DNA from 3 places in the Clostridium senegalense genome. Region 2 is predicted to be linked to each of the others. Evidence: riboswitches for the same ligand, from Rfam matches in the RefSeq annotation. Region 2 holds a riboswitch; each other region holds the start of a gene.
The links. Region 2 has a riboswitch for thiamine pyrophosphate ahead of thiS (sulfur carrier protein ThiS). Riboswitches for the same ligand answer to the same signal wherever they lie in the genome.
Positions count from the first base shown of each region.

Region 1: linked by a shared signal. The riboswitch ahead of tenA (thiaminase II) and the one ahead of thiS (sulfur carrier protein ThiS) in region 2 are both predicted to bind thiamine pyrophosphate.
Region 3: linked by a shared signal. The riboswitch ahead of thiD (bifunctional hydroxymethylpyrimidine kinase/phosphomethylpyrimidine kinase) and the one ahead of thiS (sulfur carrier protein ThiS) in region 2 are both predicted to bind thiamine pyrophosphate.

Region 1 covers NZ_JAHLNC010000001.1:959,066-966,511, forward strand. The annotation lists gene KQI36_RS04515 (ABC transporter ATP-binding protein) at 1-1,524, opposite strand, end outside; gene KQI36_RS04520 (ECF-type riboflavin transporter substrate-binding protein) at 1,626-2,183, opposite strand; gene thiT (energy-coupled thiamine transporter ThiT) at 2,400-2,993, opposite strand; gene tenA (thiaminase II) at 3,092-3,751, opposite strand; TPP riboswitch at 3,872-3,973, opposite strand; gene trmB (tRNA (guanosine(46)-N7)-methyltransferase TrmB) at 4,383-5,036, opposite strand; gene KQI36_RS04540 (DUF1846 domain-containing protein) at 5,288-6,793, opposite strand; gene KQI36_RS04545 (sensor histidine kinase) at 7,127-7,446, opposite strand, start outside.
Region 2 covers NZ_JAHLNC010000010.1:113,559-121,004, reverse strand. The annotation lists gene KQI36_RS15490 (Na+/H+ antiporter family protein) at 1-801, shown strand, start outside; gene KQI36_RS15485 (GNAT family N-acetyltransferase) at 1,488-1,931, opposite strand; gene KQI36_RS15480 (alpha/beta hydrolase family protein) at 2,248-2,658, shown strand; TPP riboswitch at 2,757-2,860, shown strand; gene thiS (sulfur carrier protein ThiS) at 2,994-3,185, shown strand; gene thiF (sulfur carrier protein ThiS adenylyltransferase ThiF) at 3,186-3,989, shown strand; gene KQI36_RS15465 (thiazole synthase) at 4,003-4,770, shown strand; gene thiH (2-iminoacetate synthase ThiH) at 4,770-5,879, shown strand; gene thiC (phosphomethylpyrimidine synthase ThiC) at 5,891-7,201, shown strand; gene KQI36_RS15450 (thiamine phosphate synthase) at 7,179-7,446, shown strand, end outside.
Region 3 covers NZ_JAHLNC010000008.1:20,702-28,147, reverse strand. The annotation lists gene carB (carbamoyl-phosphate synthase large subunit) at 1-301, shown strand, start outside; gene KQI36_RS13230 (hypothetical protein) at 514-708, opposite strand; gene KQI36_RS13225 (hypothetical protein) at 944-1,141, opposite strand; gene KQI36_RS13220 (helicase C-terminal domain-containing protein) at 1,437-3,788, opposite strand; TPP riboswitch at 3,916-4,025, shown strand; gene thiD (bifunctional hydroxymethylpyrimidine kinase/phosphomethylpyrimidine kinase) at 4,081-4,866, shown strand; gene thiM (hydroxyethylthiazole kinase) at 4,877-5,677, shown strand; gene thiE (thiamine phosphate synthase) at 5,670-6,305, shown strand; gene KQI36_RS13200 (hypothetical protein) at 6,354-6,500, opposite strand; gene KQI36_RS13195 (AbrB/MazE/SpoVT family DNA-binding domain-containing protein) at 6,691-6,933, opposite strand.

The DNA of each region.
Region 1 (7,446 bases), on a different contig from region 2:
TAGAACTATAGCTTTGTTGCTATACTCCAACATTAGATGCATATCATGAGTAATCATTATAATAGTTACTCCCTTTTTATTTAATTCTAATAAAAACTCCATAATCTCATTATAATGTTTGAAATCTTGTCCAGCAGTTGGTTCATCTAATATTATTATTTCTGGATTTAAAACTAAAATTGATGCTATTGTAACACGTTTTTTTTGACCAAAACTCAATGCAGATATTGGCCAATTTCTATACTCATATAATCCACAAATCTTTAAGGTTTTATATACTCTTTCTTCTATTTCTTCTTTACCTATTCCTCTAACTTTAAGTCCTAATGCAACCTCATCAAATATCATAGTTTTAGATATCATTTGATTGGGATTTTGCATTACCATACCTATTTTTTCTGCTCTTTCTTTTATCGTGTTTTTTTCTATATCTATACCATCAAAAAATATTTTTCCAGTAGTTGGTTTATAAAATCCACATATAAGCTTAGAAATAGTGGATTTCCCTGCTCCATTTTTTCCTACTATACTAACCATATCTCCTTTATATATACTAAATGACACATCTTTCAATATTTGTTTTTCTTCATTATATTGAAATGAAACATTCTGAAGTTCTAGTATAGATTTATTTTTTTCTTTTTTCTTTTTATCTACTGAATTAAGGTACCAACTATTTAATTTTTCTTTACATTCATTTATATCTATTATTTCTACATTTTTAGCGTTCATTTCCTCGGTAATATGACATCCTGCATATTTAAGAGCAGTTATATATAAAGGTTCTCTTATTCCATTTTCAATTAAAATATTTGAAGCTAAGAGTTTATTTGGTGTGGTGTCTTCCATTATTACACCATCATTCATAATTATTATTCTATCAACATCACAATGTAGTACATCTTCTAATCTATGTTCTATTATTAAAACTGTTTTATTAGTTTCCTTCTGTATTTTATCTATAAGTTCAATAGATGTTTTTCCTGATGCTGGATCTAAACTTGCTAAAGGCTCATCAAAGAGTAATATATCTACATCATCGATAATAGCTCCTGCTAATGTTACTCTTTGCTTTTGACCACCAGATAAATTATGTGGTGATGAATACAGATGACTATTTATGTCAACTAATCTAGATACATTTTCAACTTTATCTTTCATATTTTTTTTCATAACACAATAATTTTCTAATTTAAAAGCTATATCTTCTCCAACTGTTAATCCAATAAATTGGCTATCTGGATCTTGTAGTACTGTTCCAACCATTGTAGATATTTCAAAAATACTTAATTCATTGGCTTCTTTACCTTTAATTTTTAAACTTCCTGTAGTTTCTGCTTTATATGAAAAAGGAATTAAGCCATTTATACAATTTGAAAGTGTGCTTTTACCACATCCTGAAGGTCCTACTATAAGAACTTTTTCTCCTTCATATATAGTTAAATTTATATTTTTTAATGTAGGTTTAGCCTGAACTATATATTGAACTGAAAAATCCTTAAATTCTAGAATTGGTTTTTTCATATATTGTCCTCCTTTTTTAATCTATACAATAACTTTCTATTATTTTTATGAAATATTGATTTTCCCAATTAAAATACCGGAGTTGTTTCTCCGGTATACTTTTAGTATTCTTTATCTAGACTACCTTTTTTTGTTCTAGTTTTAGCATAATTGTTTATAAGGATAGTTCCTAATATTCCAACTGTAATTGTATTAGATACTCCCCCTATAGCACCTTGTAAAAAAACCTTATTAGAAGGCTCTGCATATATTAAAATATCTAGACCTGGTGCAACTAATCCCCATGCTATAATATTGGATATAATTTGTACAATATTAAAAACAGTAATTTGTTTTTTTCCAAAAATACCTTCATCAATCTTAATTTTTTTACAACACACGCCTATAATAAACCCCATAATAGCAGAGGCTATAACCCAACTTATCCAAGGTGAACCATAGAAGATTATATCTTTTAATCCATGACCTATAAGACCGATTAAAAATCCTGCTAAAGGACCGTACAATACGGACATTAATGCTAAAAATGCATAAGCAGTTTCTATATTTGTATTTGGTATACCTGTTGGTATTGACCCAAAACGACCTAATATCATAAATACGGCAGATCCAATTCCAACAGCTACAATTGTTTTAATTGGTAATGTATTACGCTTCATCTTTATCTCTCCAAACATTTAATACAAATAAAATTTCATATTATCTTAAATTATAATTTCATAATTATACACCGTTAAATATAAAATTAAACAAGCTAAAAGTCAAGTGGCATATTAAAATTAAATATAAAAAAGCTATCTTAAAATGTTTTTTATTTTAAGATAGCTTTAAATTTATTTATGAAAAATATATTAGATTTCAAATATAAACCAAACTTATACTGGTTTAGCTATTTTGCTAAATCTTTTTATTGGTAAAACTGCCATTAAACCAACTGTTAATAGTCCTTCTACCCCTGCACTACTTATATTATAAATAAATGAGTATAACCAAACATTCATTCCATCAGGTGCATATTGTCCAAAAAATACTGCTCCTGACACTATATTTACAAGTACACTTAGGGACACTGATAGTAAACAGCCTCCAATTAAATTTAACTTTTTACTGCTTCCAAAAGTTCCAGCAAGTCCTAATGCCATTGTTGAAAGCACATAATCTAATAAAAACTGTGCTGGATGCACTACCGTTGCTCCATTTAACAGTTTTAAAAGTCCAAAAATCATACCACCTGTAAGTCCCACTCTTCTTCCATATAATATAGATAAAAGCATTACAGGCAACATAGAAAATAAACTAATTCCACCACCTTGAGGATATTTTATAAATTGTATCAAATAAAGTACAAATGATATTGCACTAAACATAGCTGTAATAACCATAGTTCTTATATTGAATTTTTCTTTTCTTAAATCTATAAAATACATAATCATTAAAATTACACTAAGTATTGTAACTAATATAACCATTACCATGCTCCTTTTGATTTTAATATAAATATCAATCACTAATTAAATTTGAAAAGAAGAAAATTTTTCACTTATATACCAGCATAACATAACCAAATCTACATATCTTGATTTGCCATGTTCCAAAACTCCATTTCATACAGACTACATTTTACAAATATGTCTTTTAGCCTTTCTTTTTCTTTTTCATTTAAATCATTACAAATTTTATTTACATACTCTAACCATACATCTGTAAAATCATTAAAGTCTTTAGAAGAATATTCTTCAATCCAAGGTCTATAAAAGTTTTTCTCTAAATTATCTTTATAATTTTCTAATAAATACTTACCTATATAATTGTAACTCCAAGTACATGGTAGTGTTGCAATAGCTATTTCTTTTATATTCCCTGTTAATGCTATTGACTTCATATAACTTGTATAATTTATTGTAGCAATGTTATACTCCATTTTTTCAACATCCTCTATCTTATAACCATGATCTGTTAAATATTTTATATGAACTGCTGTCTCATCTTCCATAGTTCCCTTAGTTGAACTATAAAAAAACTTCATTTCTTCCATAGTATCAGCTTTTACAACCCCTACACAAAACACTTTTGCATATTCCTTAAGGTATAAATAATCTTGTATAAGATATTTCATAAATTTATTTTTATCCAATGTTCCCTTAGCTAAATTACATATAAATGGATGTTCTTTATATCCTTCCCATATTTCCTTTGAACTTGAATATAAATAATCTGTAAACTTCATAAAACTCCCCCTAATTTTAATATTAAAAATTTTCCAAACACAATAAAAGCTATACCCAACTTGGATATAGCTTTTTATACTTAAATACAAAACTATAAAATTTGCACAAAACTAAAACTTTTCGTTTTAATAACGCTTTCCTACGCTGGTATTATCCAATTTCAGGTTCAAGGGTTAGTATATGTATACCTCTCAGCTTTAATAGCACCCCTAGCTAATTATATTATTCTCTTTTCAATATTCATTATAAAACAAATATATTAAAATATCTACATTTATACTAAATATTCTTAATTAATATTAATTTCTTTTTATCTATTATAGTGTTCCAAATTAAATTTTAAACTTATTTATTTATCAATAACTAACAGGTTGTTTTAGTTAAGAGTTAAGAGTGAACAGTTGTGTTTATTACTACTCACTTCGTTCCTAGTAATTCTCGACGTATCTTTTTATAAATTTGCAAAGCAAACTATAATGATAGATTTTTAAAAATCATTTTCAGAAAGTGTTTGCTACTTTCATCCTAAATTCATAATTCATAAATCCTAATTCTTAACTAACTATATTTGTACTTATTTTTCTCAACTGATAACAAAAATTTATCATCGTACATTTATTATGAATTTTATTATAATGTTGCAATTAAAAACTTTGTTTTTATTCCTTGTGCTGTAAACATTTCTTCATGTTCTGTTACTACATTACCTTTAAAATCACTTTTATGTAAATCATAAGTTATGTACTTTATATTAAATTTACACTCTTTAAAATACTCTAATGACTCTTCAAAAAGTTCATCATCATCAGTTTTAAACCATATTTCTCCGCTCTTTTTTAAAAAAGTTTTATATTTATTTAATTGTCTTGTATGTGTTAATCTTCTTTTCTTATGTTTTTCTTTTGGCCAAGGATTACAAAAGTTTATATATATTCTATCGATTTCATCTTTTTCATCTAACATCTCTTCAATAAGTCCAATTTCCTGTGCCATAAGCTTTACATTGTCAACTTTTCTTTCCTTTTTATCAACTGCATTTTCTATATTTCTTTTTGCTAAAACTAAAACTTCATCTTTTATATCTATAGCTATATAATTAATATTTTCATTTTCTGCAGCATGTTCAGCCATAAATGTACCTTTTCCACAACCTAACTCTAAGTATAACGGTTGAATCCTGTTAAAGCTTTCCTTCCATTTTCCTTTATATTCACTAGGTTTAGCAACAAAAAAATCACAACTTTCTAATTCAGGTCTAGCCCATGGCTTTCTTCTCATTCTCATATTAAATCACTCCATATCTTACAATATATCTTTATATTTTTAATACAAATCACTAGACTTTATTATACATAAAGCCTTTAATTGTATCAATCATAGTTAAGTTTTAACATATAGTTTTTACTTATAAAATTTCAATTCATAATTTAAATTTAATTTTTTATATAGCTATCTTATCTTTAGACATAATAAAAGGGTAATCCCTTTTATTATATTATTTTATTTTGAGATTACCCTATAAAAATATATTCTATTTAATTGTAATAAAGATTTTCTGATGGATATTCTGGGTCACAAGTTATATCTATTCCAATTTTTCTAAATGTCTGTTCATCATTTTTATTTAGTATTGTAGTTGAATGTGCTTGACATCCTTTAAGCATTGGTAATTTTGCCATAGCAACTTGAGCCATAGGATTTGTAGCTGCACAAATACTAAGTGCTATTAATATTTCTTCACATGTTAATGCTGTGTTTTTACTACCTAATGTTTTAGATTTTAAGTTTATTATTGGCTCCAATATAACTGGTGATATTAAATGTATTTCATCTGATATGTTAGCAAAATGTTTAATAGCATTTAGTACTACTGCTGCTGTTGCATCCATAACATTTGAACTTTTACCTGTTAATATAGTTCCATCTTCAAGTTCTAAAGCTACTGCTGGGCATATTTCATTTTTTGCACAGTTTTCTTTAAGTTTTGCTGAATGCTCTCTCGCTGGCATTACAACTTTTCTATCTTGCTCTTTTAAATTAAGTTCTTCCATTATAAGTTTCACTCTTTGGAAAGTCTCTTTATCTGCATAACCTTTTTTATAATCACATGCTGTTTTAAAGTATCTTCTAATAATTTCTTGCTGAGATGCTTCTTTTACTACATCATCATCTATTATTCCGTATCCAACTCTATTAACTCCCATATCTGTTGGAGATTTATAAACAGCCTCTTCCCCAGTTATTTTTTCTATAATTCTTCTTAAAACTGGGAAACTTTCTATATCACGGTTATAGTTTACTGCTACTTTTCCATAAGCATCAAAATGGAATGAATCTATCATATTTACATCTTTCAAGTCTGCTGTAGCAGCCTCATAAGCTATATTAAGAGGGTGTTTTAGAGGTACATTCCAAACTGGGAATGTTTCAAACTTCGAATATCCTGCTACATTACCTCTTTTATACTCATGGTATAACTGACTAAGACATGTTGCAAGCTTTCCACTTCCTGGTCCTGGTGCTGTAACAACTACTATTGGTTTACTTGTTTCAATGTATGGATTTTGTCCATATCCTTCATCACTAACTATAGTATCTACATCTGTTGGATATCCTTTTGTAGATTTATGCTTATATACTTTTATTCCTCTACGTTCTAACTTATTTATAAATACTTTAGTTGCTGGTTGACCTTCATATCTAGTTATTACCACACTGTTTACGTCTAGTTCATAAGATCTCAAATCATCTATTAGTCTTAAAACGTCCATATCATATGTAATACCAAAGTCGCCTCTTATTTTATTTCTTTCAATATCCCCTGCATATACACAAATAACGACTTCAACTTTTTCTTTTAGCTTGTGTAATAATTTTATTTTTGCATTCTCATCAAAACCTGGTAAAACCCTTTTGGCATGTAAGTCAAATAATAATTTTCCACCAAACTCTAGATATAGTTTGTCATAATTATTAACTCTTTCCAAAATATATTTTGATTGTTCTTCAAGATACTTCTTATGATCGAATCCTATTTTCATTTTTTCACCCTCACTTATTAAGACTTAATTTTTATTAATTTACAATCTTTATTTAAATTTTTAATTAATAATAGTGAGTATTTTATTTATAAATTACTCACTATATCAACTATTAATATTTAACTCTATTCACTTATAGTATCTGTGTTTTGTTCTAAGTTTATGTTATTTATTTAATTTATCATTACAAAGTTAGATGATACCATAAATTTTATAATATTGTATAGATATTTTTTTTAAAATACAGTGATTATGTTAAAATATCTCTACCCTATATTGATTTTTTTCAATATACTATTGTTATACAAAATAATCCAAAGTAAATTTTGGATTTTAATATAAATCATAAAATTCTACTGATACTTTCTCATCTACCGATTTTATATTATTATTTATTAATGACATGTTCATTTCATCCTTACAATTACACTTTACAATAGGAAGTTCAATAATAAATTCACTACCTTCTTCTAATTGTTCATTTAAGTAAACTTTACCATCATGAAGAACTACTAAGGACTTTACTAATGCCAACCCTATACCTGTACCACTTTTCTCTTTATTATAATTTTTATTACTTTGTGCAAATCTGTCAAATATATGCTCTCTAAATTCTTTTGGTATACCTATTCCATCATCCTTAACTCGTATTA
Region 2 (7,446 bases):
AGAGATCAAATGATAGCTAACAATATAGAAGTTACAACTGGCATGGTAAGTAAAGTAATGTGGATACCAGGAGTGGCTATGATTATTGGACTTTTAATAGCTATATTTTTTACCTATAGAAAACCTAGAGAATATAAAAATGTAAATTTAGAAGAGTTTTCAAATGATAATGAAGATACAAAAATGACAAAGATTCACTGGACTGTATTAATGTCTGCTATAGTAGCTTTTATGGTTCAGATTTTGACAGGGTCGCTACCATTAGGTGGGTTATGTGCAATTATAGTTTTAATTGTAACAAGAACTATTAAATTTAATGAAATTGATAATTTGATGAACGGTGGAATTAAAATCATGGGTTTTATAGCCTTTGTAATGCTTGTAGCTGCTGGATATGGAAATGTATTAAGAGAAACAGGTGCTATAGAATCATTTGTTAATTCTATAGTCGTATTAGTAGGACAAAGTCAATTTCTTGGAGCATTACTAATGCTTTTAGTAGGACTTCTTATAACTATGGGAATAGGAAGTTCTTTCGGAACTATTCCAATTCTAGCAACCATATACTGTCCATTAGGACTTAAATTAGGTTTTAGTCCTTTATCTATAATTATATTAATTGGAGTTGCAGGAGCATTAGGAGATGCAGGGTCGCCAGCATCAGATAGCACTCTTGGGCCAACATCTGGACTTAATATAGATTCCCAACATGACCACATTTGGGATACCTGCGTGCCAACATTCCTTCACTATAACATACCACTATTTATATTTGGGTTAGTAGCTGCTTTGATTTTTTAATATAGGGAAAAATTATATTATAGGGATATAAGCTGAAAATTTAATTCAAATTTATTAACAAGTTTTAACCTTCAACTAGATAAAAATCATAAACAATCAACTATTCAAAGTTCTACCTCCATTACAAGAGGGACAGACGCGTTAAGGTCTATTTTACCATGCTTTAGGATAGATGCTTTTGATGATTCTAGCTTATCTTCAATACTACTCAAAGTCGGTCCCAAACATCTACGTAGCTATGCTACTTTTTTAGGACCGGTTTCAATTTCTATAAGTTTTATTGCTAAACCATTGATTTCACTCACAAAATAACTTACGGAAAATATACTTTGGTACGCCTGTCCTTCTTGTTACGGTGCTACATTTAAATAATAATCTTAGCTTAGTTTTATATCCTAAATTTAGATTTTACTATATTAAATTAAAAAGAAACTGGATTTAATCCAGTTTCCACCTCAACTTTTAACTATTACTTATTAACTCTTAACTGCTTTAGGGACTGGCTAACCCTTTTTGTTTATGGAAGTTACATTCAAAGAGTTTGTTTTATTTTATGGTGCTACATTTGTCGTGCCTGTCCCATTTGTTACGGTGTTATACTTAGATATTAATCTTTACTTGATATTTACTCCCAAACCTAAGTTTTATCTAATTCAACATACTACTTAAAGATATAAAAAATATTATTATTTACCAAAAACTATTAAATCATCAATTATTTTAAAATCATTTTTCTCATAAAACTTTTGTGCTGGATAACCTTTTTCGGTATTTAATATCATTCCGTTCATTCCTTGATTTTTAATATTTTTTTCTATTTCTTTCATGAACCAACTTCCAATACCTTTTCCCTGCATTTCATAACTAACACAAAATTGGTCAATATAATATTCCATACCTTCTATCCATGGCTTTTTCATACCAACACTTAATGCTACAATTTTGTCATCTAACATAGCTACATAACCTAGAAAGTAGTTATTATTAAAGTGATTATTGAAGAAATTAACTACTGGATCTCTTGAGTCGTAAACATCATTCCATGGTTCTTTAGAAAATGTGTTTATAAATAAATCAACACATTGATCAAGCATATGTTTTTTCATTTCTAATATAACTAAATTTTTCATTTTATTCTTACCCTCTGTTTCTTAATAAATATTTAAAATATTATAACATAATTTTGTAAATACAACAATTTTTACAAATAAAATAAATTTGAAATTAATATTCTACTGTTAGTTAACAGTTTATTTTAATTAATAGTTTTTATATGTTTAAATTAAATGTGAAATAGTGTAATCTATATTTATGTTAATATAAGGAATTTTAAAGTAATACATTTAATGTTTATATTGATTGATAGGAGATTAAAATGAAATTCAAGGAATTTGGAAATAGGGAATTACCTACCATAATATTTTTACACGGTGGAGGATTATCTTGGTGGTCTATGGAAAATTTTTAGCAGTACCAACTTACAAAATGTTTTATGGTTTAATAAAGAAAAAATGGTTTTCAAAATTACAAGGAAAAATACTAAATGTTCCTGAAGAAATGTTTGAACGTTATTATAAGGATAGTTTAAATATAACAAAAGAATCTTTAGTTAATATTACATTAAGTAATGGAAATTATATATTGAAAAATACAATTAAAAATACAAAAGCTAAGGTTCTAATTATTGTTGGAGAAAAAGAGTTAAAGATTATGAAAAAATCAGCAGAAGAACTGCATAACACTATTTCAAATAGTCATTTATATATAGTTAAAAAAATGGGACATGGGGAACTTAGTTTAGTTAATTATGAGGAATATGTTAGCCTTATTAGAAATTTTTTTGTGAAACGAATGTAGTATTTTTTAAGTGCAATAGCTTTAATTGGAATTGTATATATAAATAAACAAGTATTTACAATATAGTTTTGTAGATGTATAATGAACTTAACTTAATAAAGATTTGCTAGGGGAGCCAATAGTGGCTGAGAGGAATTTTAAGTTTCGACCCTTTGAACCTGATATGGTTAACACCAACGTAGGGAAGTAAGATAGGAAAATATTTAAATTTGAAATAAAATTATAACATATATTTTCATAAGAGCTTACCGGTTGGTAAGCTCTTTTTATATGCAAAAAACATAGCAAAACCCCATAGTAGCTTTATTAAGATGATTTTAGAAAGGAGGAATAGTGTGCTTGTAAACGGTAAAGAAAAGAATTATGAAAGCTTTTCAGTTAGTGAAATGATAAAAGATTTAGATCTTAATGCAGATAAAATTGTTGTTGAACTGAATTTAAAAATATTACCTAAGGAAGAATACGATAAAACAGTATTAAAAGAAGATGACAAAATAGAAATAGTTGCTTTTGTTGGAGGGGGATAAATGCTTATTAAGGTGAATGGAAGAAGCTTTGAAATAAGTGAAAATGTATCTATAAATAATATAAAAGGAAAAATGTATCCTAATTCAGATATGGTAATTATAAACGGGTTTCCAATAAAAGAAGATAAGATTTTAAAAGATAAAGATGAATTGACTTTTATAAAAAAGGGTGAAAAACCAAAAAAAGAAGAACTAGAAACACTAATGATTTCTAGACATACAAAAGGTGTATTTGAAAAACTAAAGAAGTCAGTAGTAGGTGTTGCAGGATTAGGTGGACTTGGTTCTAATATAGCAATATTTTTAGCAAGAATAGGAGTCGGAAGGTTAGTATTAGTAGATTTTGATGTAGTAGAGCCAAGTAATTTAAATAGACAACAATATTATATAAGGCATATAGGGATGAAAAAAACTGATGCAATTAAAGAAATTATTAAAGAAATTAATCCCTATATTTTAGTGGAAGTTGTAGATAGATATTTAGATAAAGACAATGCTATTTATACATTTAAAGATTGTGATGTTGTTATAGAAGCTTTTGATAATGCAAAGTGTAAAGCAGAGCTTGTAAATGCTATTTTACTTGATACAAATAAATATATTATCAGTGGAAATGGAATGGCAGGTAGCTTTTCATCTAATTCTATAATTACTAAAAAGATTAATAGTAGATTTTATGTTTGTGGAGATGGAGAAAATGAGGCAAAAGAAGGTTCAGGTCTTATGGCTCCAAGAGTAAGTATAGCTGGAGGTCATATGGCAAATATGGCAGTGAGAATATTATTAGGTGACAGTGAAGTGTAGAGGGGGAAATGTTGTGAATGATAAATTTATAATTGGCGGAAAAGGGTTAAATTCTAGATTATTTATTGGAACAGGTAAGTATGCATCAAATTCTATTATTCCTGAAATAGTTAAAAGTTCAGAAGCTCAAGTAATTACTATGGCAGTAAGACGAATAAATTTTGATGATAAAGAAGAAAATGTAATAAATCATATACCTAAAGATATGGTATTGCTACCAAATACATCAGGGGCAAGAAATGCAGAAGAAGCAGTGAGGATTGCTAGACTTGCAAAAGCTATGGGATGTGGAAACTGGATTAAAATAGAGGTAATAAACGATTCAAAGTATCTTTTGCCAGATAATTTAGAAACTTTAAAAGCTATAGAAATATTAGCTAAAGAAGGTTTTGTAGTTTTACCGTATATGAATCCTGACTTAGCAATGGCAAAACGAATGATAGAAGCAGGTGCGGAAGCTGTTATGCCATTAGGGGCGCCTATCGGAACCAATAGAGGTTTAAAAACAAAAGAATTGATAGAAATAATGATAGATGAATTAAATAAACCAGTGATTGTAGATGCAGGTATTGGTTTACCTTCTCATGCTTGTGAAGCAATGGAGTTGGGAGCTAGTGCAGTTCTTTTAAATACTGCAATATCATCAAGCAATAACCCTATTCTTATGGCAAGTGCCTTTAAAAAAGCTGTAGAAGCTGGAAGGGAAGCATATTTGGCTAAAGCTGGTGTTGTATCTAAATTTGGAAACGCATCATCACCTTTAACTGGATTTTTAGAGTAATGTCATTTTTAGAGGTTATAGAAAAATACGAAAAATTTAATTTTGAAGATTATTTTAATAGGGTTACAGAGGAAGATATAAAAAGGTCTATATACAAAAACAAATTAAATGAAGAGGATTTTTTAAACATAATATCGCCTAAAGGTGAAAAATATCTGGAAGAAATGGCTCAAAAAGCTCATGAAATATCTAATAGGTATTTTGGAAAAACCGTTCTTTTATATACACCATTATATATTGCTAATATGTGTGTTAACAGATGTGTTTATTGTTCTTACAATCATGATAACAATATTTTAAGAGCAAAGTTAACTATGGAAGAAATAGAAAAAGAAGCGAAGGCTATAGCTGAAGAAGGGTTTAAACATATAATTCTTTTAACTGGTGAAAGTCCTAAAGATACACCAATAGAATATTTAGTAGATGCAATAAAAGTACTTAAGGATTATTTTCCTTCAATTACATTAGAAGTACAACCATTAAGTGAAGAAGATTATAAAAAAGCTATAGAGGCAGGTGCTGATGGATTAACAGTTTACCAAGAAGTATATGATAGAGAAATATACAAGAAAGTACATTTAGGTGGTCCAAAAAGAAATTATAATTTTAGGCTTGATGCACCAGAAAGAGGTGCAAAAGCAGGTATGAGAAATATAAGTGTAAGTGCACTGTTAGGATTAAATGATTTTAGAAAAGAAGTGTTTTTAACAGCATTACATGGAAAATATATTAAAGATAATTACCCAGGAGTAGATGTAGCTTTTTCGGCACCAAGAATACGTCCTCATGCTGGAACTTTTCATGATATATATCCAGTAAGTGATAAAAACTTAGTTCAGTGTATTTTAGCATTAAGATTATTTCATAATAACTCAGTTATAAATATATCTACAAGAGAATCAGCAGGTTTTAGAGAAAAATTGATTCCACTAGGAGTTAATAAAATGTCAGCTGGCGTATTAACAGAAGTGGGAGGACACTGTAAAGACACAAAGGGCAAAGGGGAATCACAATTTTTAATAAGTGACCAAAGTAGTACAGAAGATGTGAAAAAAATGATAAAGGGATTAGGGTATCAACCAATTTTAAAAGATTGGGAAAGAATTTAGGGGGAATAAAAATGAATTATACAACACAAATGGATGCAGCTAAAAAAGGCATAATTACAAAAGAAATGGAAATAGTAGCAAAAAAAGAACAGATAGATGTACAAGCTCTAAGAGATTTAATTGCTAAAGGACAAGTAGTAATTCCAGCTAATAAAAATCATAAATCTTTAAGTCCTGAGGGTATAGGAAAAGGAATGAAAACAAAAATAAATGTTAATCTAGGAATATCAAAGGATTGTTACTTTATAGAAAAAGAAATGGAAAAGGTAAAAAAAGCAATAGAGATGAAGGCAGAGTCTATAATGGATCTTTCTAACTATGGAAAAACTGCTGAATTTAGAAGAAATCTTGTAGAGTATTCACCAGCTATTATAGGAACAGTGCCAATTTATGATGCCATTGGTTTTTATGATAAGGAATTAGATGAAATAACAGCGAAAGAATTTTTAGATGTTGTTGAAAAACATGCTAAAGATGGTGCAGATTTTGTTACAATCCACGCTGGATTAAATAAAGAAGCAGCTGATACATTTAAAAGAAATAAAAGATTAACTAATATTGTTTCAAGAGGTGGCTCATTATTATTTGCATGGATGGAAGTTAATAATAAAGAAAATCCATTTTATGAATATTATGATAGATTATTAGACATTTGTGAAGAGTATGATGTTACTTTAAGTCTTGGAGATGGATGCCGACCAGGATGTAATGCAGATTCTACTGATGCGGTTCAAATCAAGGAGTTAATAACATTAGGAGAACTTACACTAAGAGCATGGGAAAGAAATGTACAAGTTATAATTGAAGGTCCTGGACACATGACATTAGATGAAATTAAAACAAATGTGCTTTTAGAGAAAAAACTTTGTTATGATGCTCCATTTTATGTTTTAGGACCACTAGTAACAGATATAGCACCAGGTTATGACCATATTACTTCAGCAATTGGTGGAGCTATAGCAGCAGCGGCAGGAGCAGATTTTTTATGTTATGTTACACCAGCAGAGCATTTAAGATTACCTAATATAGAAGATATGAAAGAAGGTATAATTTCAACTAAAATAGCAGCTCATGCAGGAGATTTAGCTAAGGGCATTAATGGGGCTAGAGAATTAGATGACGCTATGAGCAAGGCAAGAGCAGATTTAGATTGGGATATGATGTTTAAATTAGCTTTAGATAGCGAAAAACCTAAAAGATACAGAGAAGAATCTATGCCTGAACATTCAGATACCTGCACAATGTGTGGTAAAATGTGTGCCGTTAGGAATATGAATAAGGTATTGAAGGAAAAAGAAATTGATATATTTAATAACAAATAGACAGCTTGCACAAAGTGATGAAGAGTATTTTCAAAAGATAGAAGCTGCTGTAAAATATGGCGTTTGTAGAATAATATTGCGTGAAAAAAATGTTTCTGATAATGTCTTATTAAAATATGCAAAGGCTATTACAAAAATAATAGAAAATACTAACTGTAAATTAATAATAAATTCTAATGAATTTGTATATAAAAAAGTGAAACCTTATGGAATACACTTACCTTTTGAAATGTTTTTAGGGTATG
Region 3 (7,446 bases), on a different contig from region 2:
TGATGGAACATATAATATATTAAAGGAAAATGGAATTAAAGCTTGTAAAGTCAATAAGATAAAAGAAGGGGAAAATAATATACTAGATACAATAAGAGAAGGAAAAGTAGATTTAGTAATTAATACACCTACAAAGGGAAATAAAGCTAGTAGAGATGGCTTTATAATAAGAAGAGAAGCTATAGAAAAGGGTATAGGAGTAATAACAGCACTTGATACACTAAGAGCAATGGTAGAAGTTGAAAAAGAAAATATTAAAAAAGAATTTTTACAGGTTTTTGATATAGTAAGCATAAATTAAAATAAAATTTAAAGCTAGAAGGGGCTGTTGCAAAATTAACTAAAGGTTAAAGGAGCGATAGCTTCCTTTTTATGTGTAATTTGCTTAATATATGATTAATGAATAGCTTATTTGAATTTTTTCACCATTTTTTGAACGTAGAAATATCCATAATGATTTTTAATCATTTTTCGACAACCCCTTATTTTAAGCTAAAATTATTATAGATATGATTATTTAATTTTAGATCTTTTGAAATCGCTAACAACTAAGCCAAAGAATGACATTATGAATAATAGTGTATATAATTCTATTTGATTTTTAGATAAAACAAATAAGTTACAGGCTTCAAAAGTAACTATTAAAAAGGTAATTATTACACCTAAAATTGAAAGAAAGCGAACTATTTTTGAAAAGTTTAAAATCATGGAAACATCCCCCTATATTTATGTAATTTTATAAATTAATATGTTAAGAATTATGTTGCAAAAAGAAATTTAAAATATTCCCTATACAATAATAACTTAATTTTTTACGTCTGTAAATGTTTTCTTTTATGTGAAAATTAATAACTAAATTTAAAGAAATAAAAAAACTGTATTAAGATAAAATTTTAGATTTATCCTAAGACAGTTTTTCTATATATAAAATTAAATTTATATATTAATTATCAGATAGAGTAGTATTAATATTATTAAAAACTAATCCACCAAAAGAAGCTATAAATAATAATGTAAATAATACTACTTGATTGTGAGATAATGTAAAACAATTAAATGATTCTAAAATAATTAATAAAAAACTTAATATTATACCTAAAAGTGAAGTAAAATGTATAATTTTAAAAAATGTAAAGTTCATAAAGGTTCCTCCAGTATATTAAAATAAAGTATAAATTTTTAATTAAGCCTAGTTGATTTGGGCGATTGCCTATATCATAATAACGTAAAAATTAATGCATGTAAACAAATTTTTGTGTCTGAAAATTTAAACTTTATGAGTACCTATAAACGTTGATTTTACTATATGAAATCGTATAAATAGAGAAATTATTATAAGGATTTTGAATTGAATGAAAAGTGAAAGTGTATGTGAGATATATTTAATAAAAAACAAGCTAAGTGTTAAGATTATAACTCTATAGCTTGTTAATTTATTAAATAAAAAATTTTTTTATTATGTTTTTTGCAGAAGAAGGATTATTTACTATTTTTTGAGGAAAGAAGTGCTTTGGAAAAAGGTTTTGATATAGTTCAGTGGAAAATCGTTCATCTATTAAAAATATAATTCCTTTGTCAGTATCATTTCGAATAACTCTTCCAGCCGCTTGGATTATTTTATTTATTCCAGGAAATGTATACGCATAATGAAATCCAACTCCTTTTGTATCATCAAAATGATTTTTTATTAAGTTTTGTCTTAAGGAGATTTTAGGGAGTCCTACACCGACTATAATAGAACCTATTAACTTATCACCTTTTAAATCAATACCTTCTGCAAATACTCCGCCAAGTACGCAAAAACCAACAACATTATTTTCATTAAATTTGCTTAAAAATTCTAATCTATCATTTTCAGTCATAGATGATTCTTGAAGTAGTATATTGGTGTAATTAAATTCTTCAGTCATTATTTTATATATATCTTTCATATATTGATATGATGGAAAAAACACCATGTAGTTTCCTTTTTTAGAGTTTAAAACATTATCTATATAAATACAAACTCTATTATAGTTTGATTGTCTTTTTGCATATTTAGTAGAAACATCATTAGCTATAATAACTTCTCTATTGTCTATATTAAAGGGAGAAGGTAAGGTTATATTGTAATCACCATCTTCAAAAGATAATAATTCTTTATAGTAGTTCATAGGTGATAATGTTGCTGAAAATAATATTGTAGATATTGCATTTTTAAAAGGTGTTTTTAATGCTGAACTTGGATTTATACAAAATAGGTTTATGTTAAGTTCAGAGCCAGCTCCTTCGCTGTAACAAATATAATTATCATCAAAAATGTCATATATCTTTAAAAAATCATTAATTTTAAAGTATAAATCTAATACATTATCTTTAAATTTGATATTATCCTTTGTAAGATAATTAGCCATACTGTCAAAAGCAATTCCTAAATACTTTATAAGTTCAGGTGGTACTTTTTCAAATATATAAAAATTAGTTTCCTCATTATATTTTCTAATTTCAATCATAAGATTATTTACCTTGTCTAATTTTTTGTAAAGAGAATAATCTTCATTTTTTATAAGTTTTTTTAAGTTTAAAAATTCACTTTTCAAAAGTGATGATGAATACATGTCTCTGGCTCGTTCAACTAAGTTATGTGCTTCATCCACAAGTATTATATTTTCATTTTTCTTTTCATTAAAATATGTTTTAAGAGAAACTTTCATATCAAAAACATAATTATAATCACATATTATTAAGTCACAATAACTTATTAAGTCAAGAGAAATTTCGAAAGGACATACATTATGTTTATTGGCATATTGACACACTATGTCTTTATTTATATTTTCTTCATTGGTTATAATGTCTAAAATAGCCTTGTTAGCTCTATCGTAGTGACCTTTAGCAAATTTACAAAGGTTAGGATCACAGTTTGCAGTTTCTTGAAAACATATTTTTTCTTTTGCAGTCAAAGTTAAAGTTTTAATTTTAAGATTTTGCTCTCTTAAAAGGGTTATAGTTTTTTCTGCTATATCTTTAGTACTGCCTTTAGCAGTTAAGTAAAAAATTCTATTGCCAAGCTTTTCACCTAGTGCTTTTATAGAAGGAAATAAAGTAGATATAGTTTTACCAATTCCAGTAGGTGCTTCTAAGAAAAGTTTTTTATTATGTTTTATAGTTTTATATACCGCTACAGACAATTCACGTTGGTGTGGTCTATATTCCTTAAAAGGAAATGTTAAATTTTTTATGGAAGAATCTCTTAGTTTTTTGAAATTATAGTCTAAAATTAAGAATTTATAATATTTTTCAATAGTAGAATAAAAAAAATCATGTAGACTATCTATAGAGATGTTTTCTACAAAATCTTTTGATTGAAGAGTATCTCTATTAACATAAATAATTTTAATTGATATATCTTTAAGATTATAGAGTTTACAATACATATAACCATATATTTTTGCTTGAGCTATATGTAGATTATTATAGGATTCAATTGAAAGTATATCTCTTGAAGTACTTTTTATTTCTAATATTTCTCCATAATTATCTTTAGATATAACACCATCTATTCTTCCTTCTAAATAAATATTTAAATTCTTATAATTAAAAGTATCCTTAATAGGGACTTCCTTAGAAAATACTTCATCTTTTTCTTTATGTTCTTGTTCATATTCTTTTTGAACTGTTTTATGAATTTTTGTGCCTTCAATAGCAGAGTTGGAAGAAGCAAATTCATTATTTAAATCACCATATCTATAAACAAATTCTACTAAACTTCTAACTGAAAGTTTAGCATCAATACAATCTTTATTCAAAATCAAACCTCATTCCTTATTTATAAATTTAAAATAATCTATTATATATATTTTAACAAAGTATATAAGCTTTACAATATGGAAAATATTTATTATAGTTATATATGAGAAAGATTTCAAAAAATAAGAATATTTTAAAGGGAGCTAATGCATTGGCTGAGAGGAAGTTGTTGCCACTTCGACCTATAACCTGATCTGGATAATGCCAGCGTAGGATACCTAAAGTAGATATTTATATGCTCTTTACCAGTGTTAGGTAAAGAGCATTATTTTTTTAAAAGGAGTGTTAAAAATGAAAAAAGTACTTACAATAGCAGGATCAGATAGTGGTGGAGGTGCAGGAATACAAGCAGACTTAAAAGCTTTTTCTGCTAATAGAACTTTTGGTATGAGTGTTATAACAGCAGTTACAGCCCAAAATACATTAGGTGTGAAAGCTATACATGATATACCAGCAGACATTGTAGAATCTCAGATTGAAGCTATATTTGATGATATAGAAGTATCTGCTACTAAGATAGGAATGGTTTCTAATGAAAAAATTATAAGAAAAATAGGAGAAAAGTTAAGATTTTATGATGCAAAAAATATAGTAGTTGATCCGGTTATGGTCTCTACAACTGGTTATGATCTTTTAAAAATGGAATCTAAAAGAGCACTTATAGAAGAACTTTTTCCAATTGCAAAAATAGTAACGCCTAATTTAAGAGAAGCAGAAGTTATATGCGATATGAAAATAAATAATTTAAATGAAATGGAGCAGGCTGCTTTAAAAATATTAGATATGGGACCAGAATACGTACTTGTAAAAGGTGGTCATCTAAAAGGAAAAGCTACTGATTTACTTATGAGCAAAGACTCTACAATAATTTTAGAAAAAGAAAGAATAGATAGTAAAAATACACATGGAACAGGATGTACTCTTTCTTCTGCAATAGCAAGTAATTTAGCTAATGGTTATGATGTTGAAGAGGCAGTAAAGTATGCAAAAGAGTACATAACAGAAGCGATAAAGAAAAGTTTTGATGTTGGGCATGGAAGTGGTCCAGTAAATCATTTTTATAAATTTTATAAATAGAGGAGATATTATGAATTCAATATATAACTATTTAGAAGAATTAAGAGAAAAAACCCCACTAGTGTATCATATAACTAATATGGTCACAATAAATGATTGCGCTAATATAACATTAGCAATAGGTGGATCACCACTTATGAGTTTTAACGAGGAGGAACTAGAAGATATTTTGAAGTTTTCCTCAGCATTAGTTTTAAATATAGGGACTATGGATAATTCTATGATGAATATAGCTATTAAAGCTGGACAAATAGCAAATAAATTAAAGGTACCAATAGTTTTAGATCCAGTAGGTGTAGGTGCTACAAAAGAAAGAGTAAAATTTGTTGAAAAGCTTATAGAAATGGTTAAGTTTTCTGTTATAAAGGGAAATATGGGAGAAATTAAAACATTAATAGGTGATAGTGCAAAAATAAAAGGTGTAGATTCTAATGAAGATATGAAGGATGGAAAATATATTGGGTGTAAACTTTCAAAAAAATTAGGATGTACAATTGTAATTACAGGAAAAGAAGATTTAGTTTGTTATAAAGATAATATATATACTATAAAAAATGGACATAAACTTATGAGTAAAGTAACAGGTACTGGATGTATGACAGCATCTTTAATTGGAGCTTACTTAGGGGTTACAAAGGATAGTTTCACTGCTGGATTCCTAGGAACATTATCTATGGGGATATGTGGTGAAAAAGCAGTAAAAAGTTTAAAAAATAATGAGGGAACTGGTACTTTAAAAGTAAAAATTATAGATAATATATATTTATTAAATAAAAATGATTTAGAGTTAGGGGATGTTGTTTTTGAATAGAAATATAGATTATAAATTATATTTAGTTACAGATAGAGATGTTTTAAAAGGTAGAGATTTAAAACAAGCAGTTGAAGATGCTATTTTAGGTGGAGTGACTTTAGTTCAAATTAGAGAAAAAAATTGTAGTGGAAAAGATTTTTTAAAATATGCATTAGAGGTTAAATCTGTTACAGATAAATATTCAATACCACTTATAGTAAATGATAGAGTTGATATAGCTTTAGCAATAAATGCACAAGGTGTTCATATAGGTCAAAATGATATAGATGCTAAGTCTGTAAGAAAGATAATCGGGAATGATATGATACTTGGAATATCTGCATCAAACAAGGAGGAAGCTATAAAGGCGGTTAAAGATGGTGCTGATTATTTAGGGATAGGTGCTATGTATCCTACAAATGTAAAGAAAGATGCTATTAGTGTAAATTTAAATAATTTAAAAGAAATAGTTGATAATGTATCAATTCCAATAGTAGCTATAGGGGGCATAAATTTTGAAAACTCTTCTGAAGTATTAAATATAGGAATTGATGGTATAGCAGTTGTATCATCTATATTGGCAAATGAAGATGTTAAAAAAGCAGCTAATATTCTTTTAAATGAATGTAATAAATATTTAAAGTAAAAAATTAAAGGGAAAGGATTTAAAAACCCTTTCCCAATATATTTTCTATTAACACCAGTCGCAATCCCAACAGTTATTGCAACCACAACAATCATCATCAAAGTCCCCGCATAAAAGAAGTAGTATGATTATGCCACAAGGACCTATAATTGGCCAGAATAATAATAATAATACTAATAAACAAAGTTCATCCATTTTATAACCCCCGATTGTTAATTTTAAATAATTAACATATTTTTGCTGTTAATACTTAAGCTAATATTTAAATTGTTAGCTATATTGTATATTATGAAAAAAATATATAAAGGGTTACTTTTCATAACAATAAAGAAAAAATATTCTAAAAGATAATTTAAATTTTATTAGTATATATTAAATATTATATCTATTTTGAGCCAAGATCTTTAAGACAGTCTTCGCATATATTTTTTCCTTTATAATTTGTAACGTCTCTAGCGTTTCCACAGAAAATACATGCTGGTTCATATTTCTTTAGAATAATTTGATCACCATCTACATAAATTTCTAATGCGTCTTTAATCTCAATATCTAAAGTTCTTCTTAGTTCTATAGGTATTACTATTCTACCTAATTCATCTACTCTTCTAACTATACCTGTTGACTTCATTTTTATCCTCCTAATTGCTTTTATAAATTTATAAACACCTTATAAAAAATGTTTATATTATATATTATCAAAACTAACATGATTAAGTGTTAGTATTTATATGAAAAATATAGAAAAATTTTATAACTTAAAACATATTATTAAATTATCCAATTAATCTAAAAATATACATAATGTATAATTAAATTAAAAAATTTTTCAAATATCTATAGTTATTTTAATAATCTCTTAGAATAATAGTATATGTAAAAAATTATTAAATGGCACTTAAGTTCTTAGGAAAAATATATATAAACAAAGTTACAGTTTAATGACATTTTGTCAAAAAATAAAAAATAACATAAAATATTGATATGAAAAGAGATAAAAACTTAACTTGTTTATAAGTTTTGCCATAGGTTTATATAGAGAGTGTGTAAGGGATAGGTTAATTTTTAGTAGATAATTATTTTAATAATATTTAAGATTATCAATATACAGGTAAAAAAGTGAGTTTTAAAATTTATATTAAAA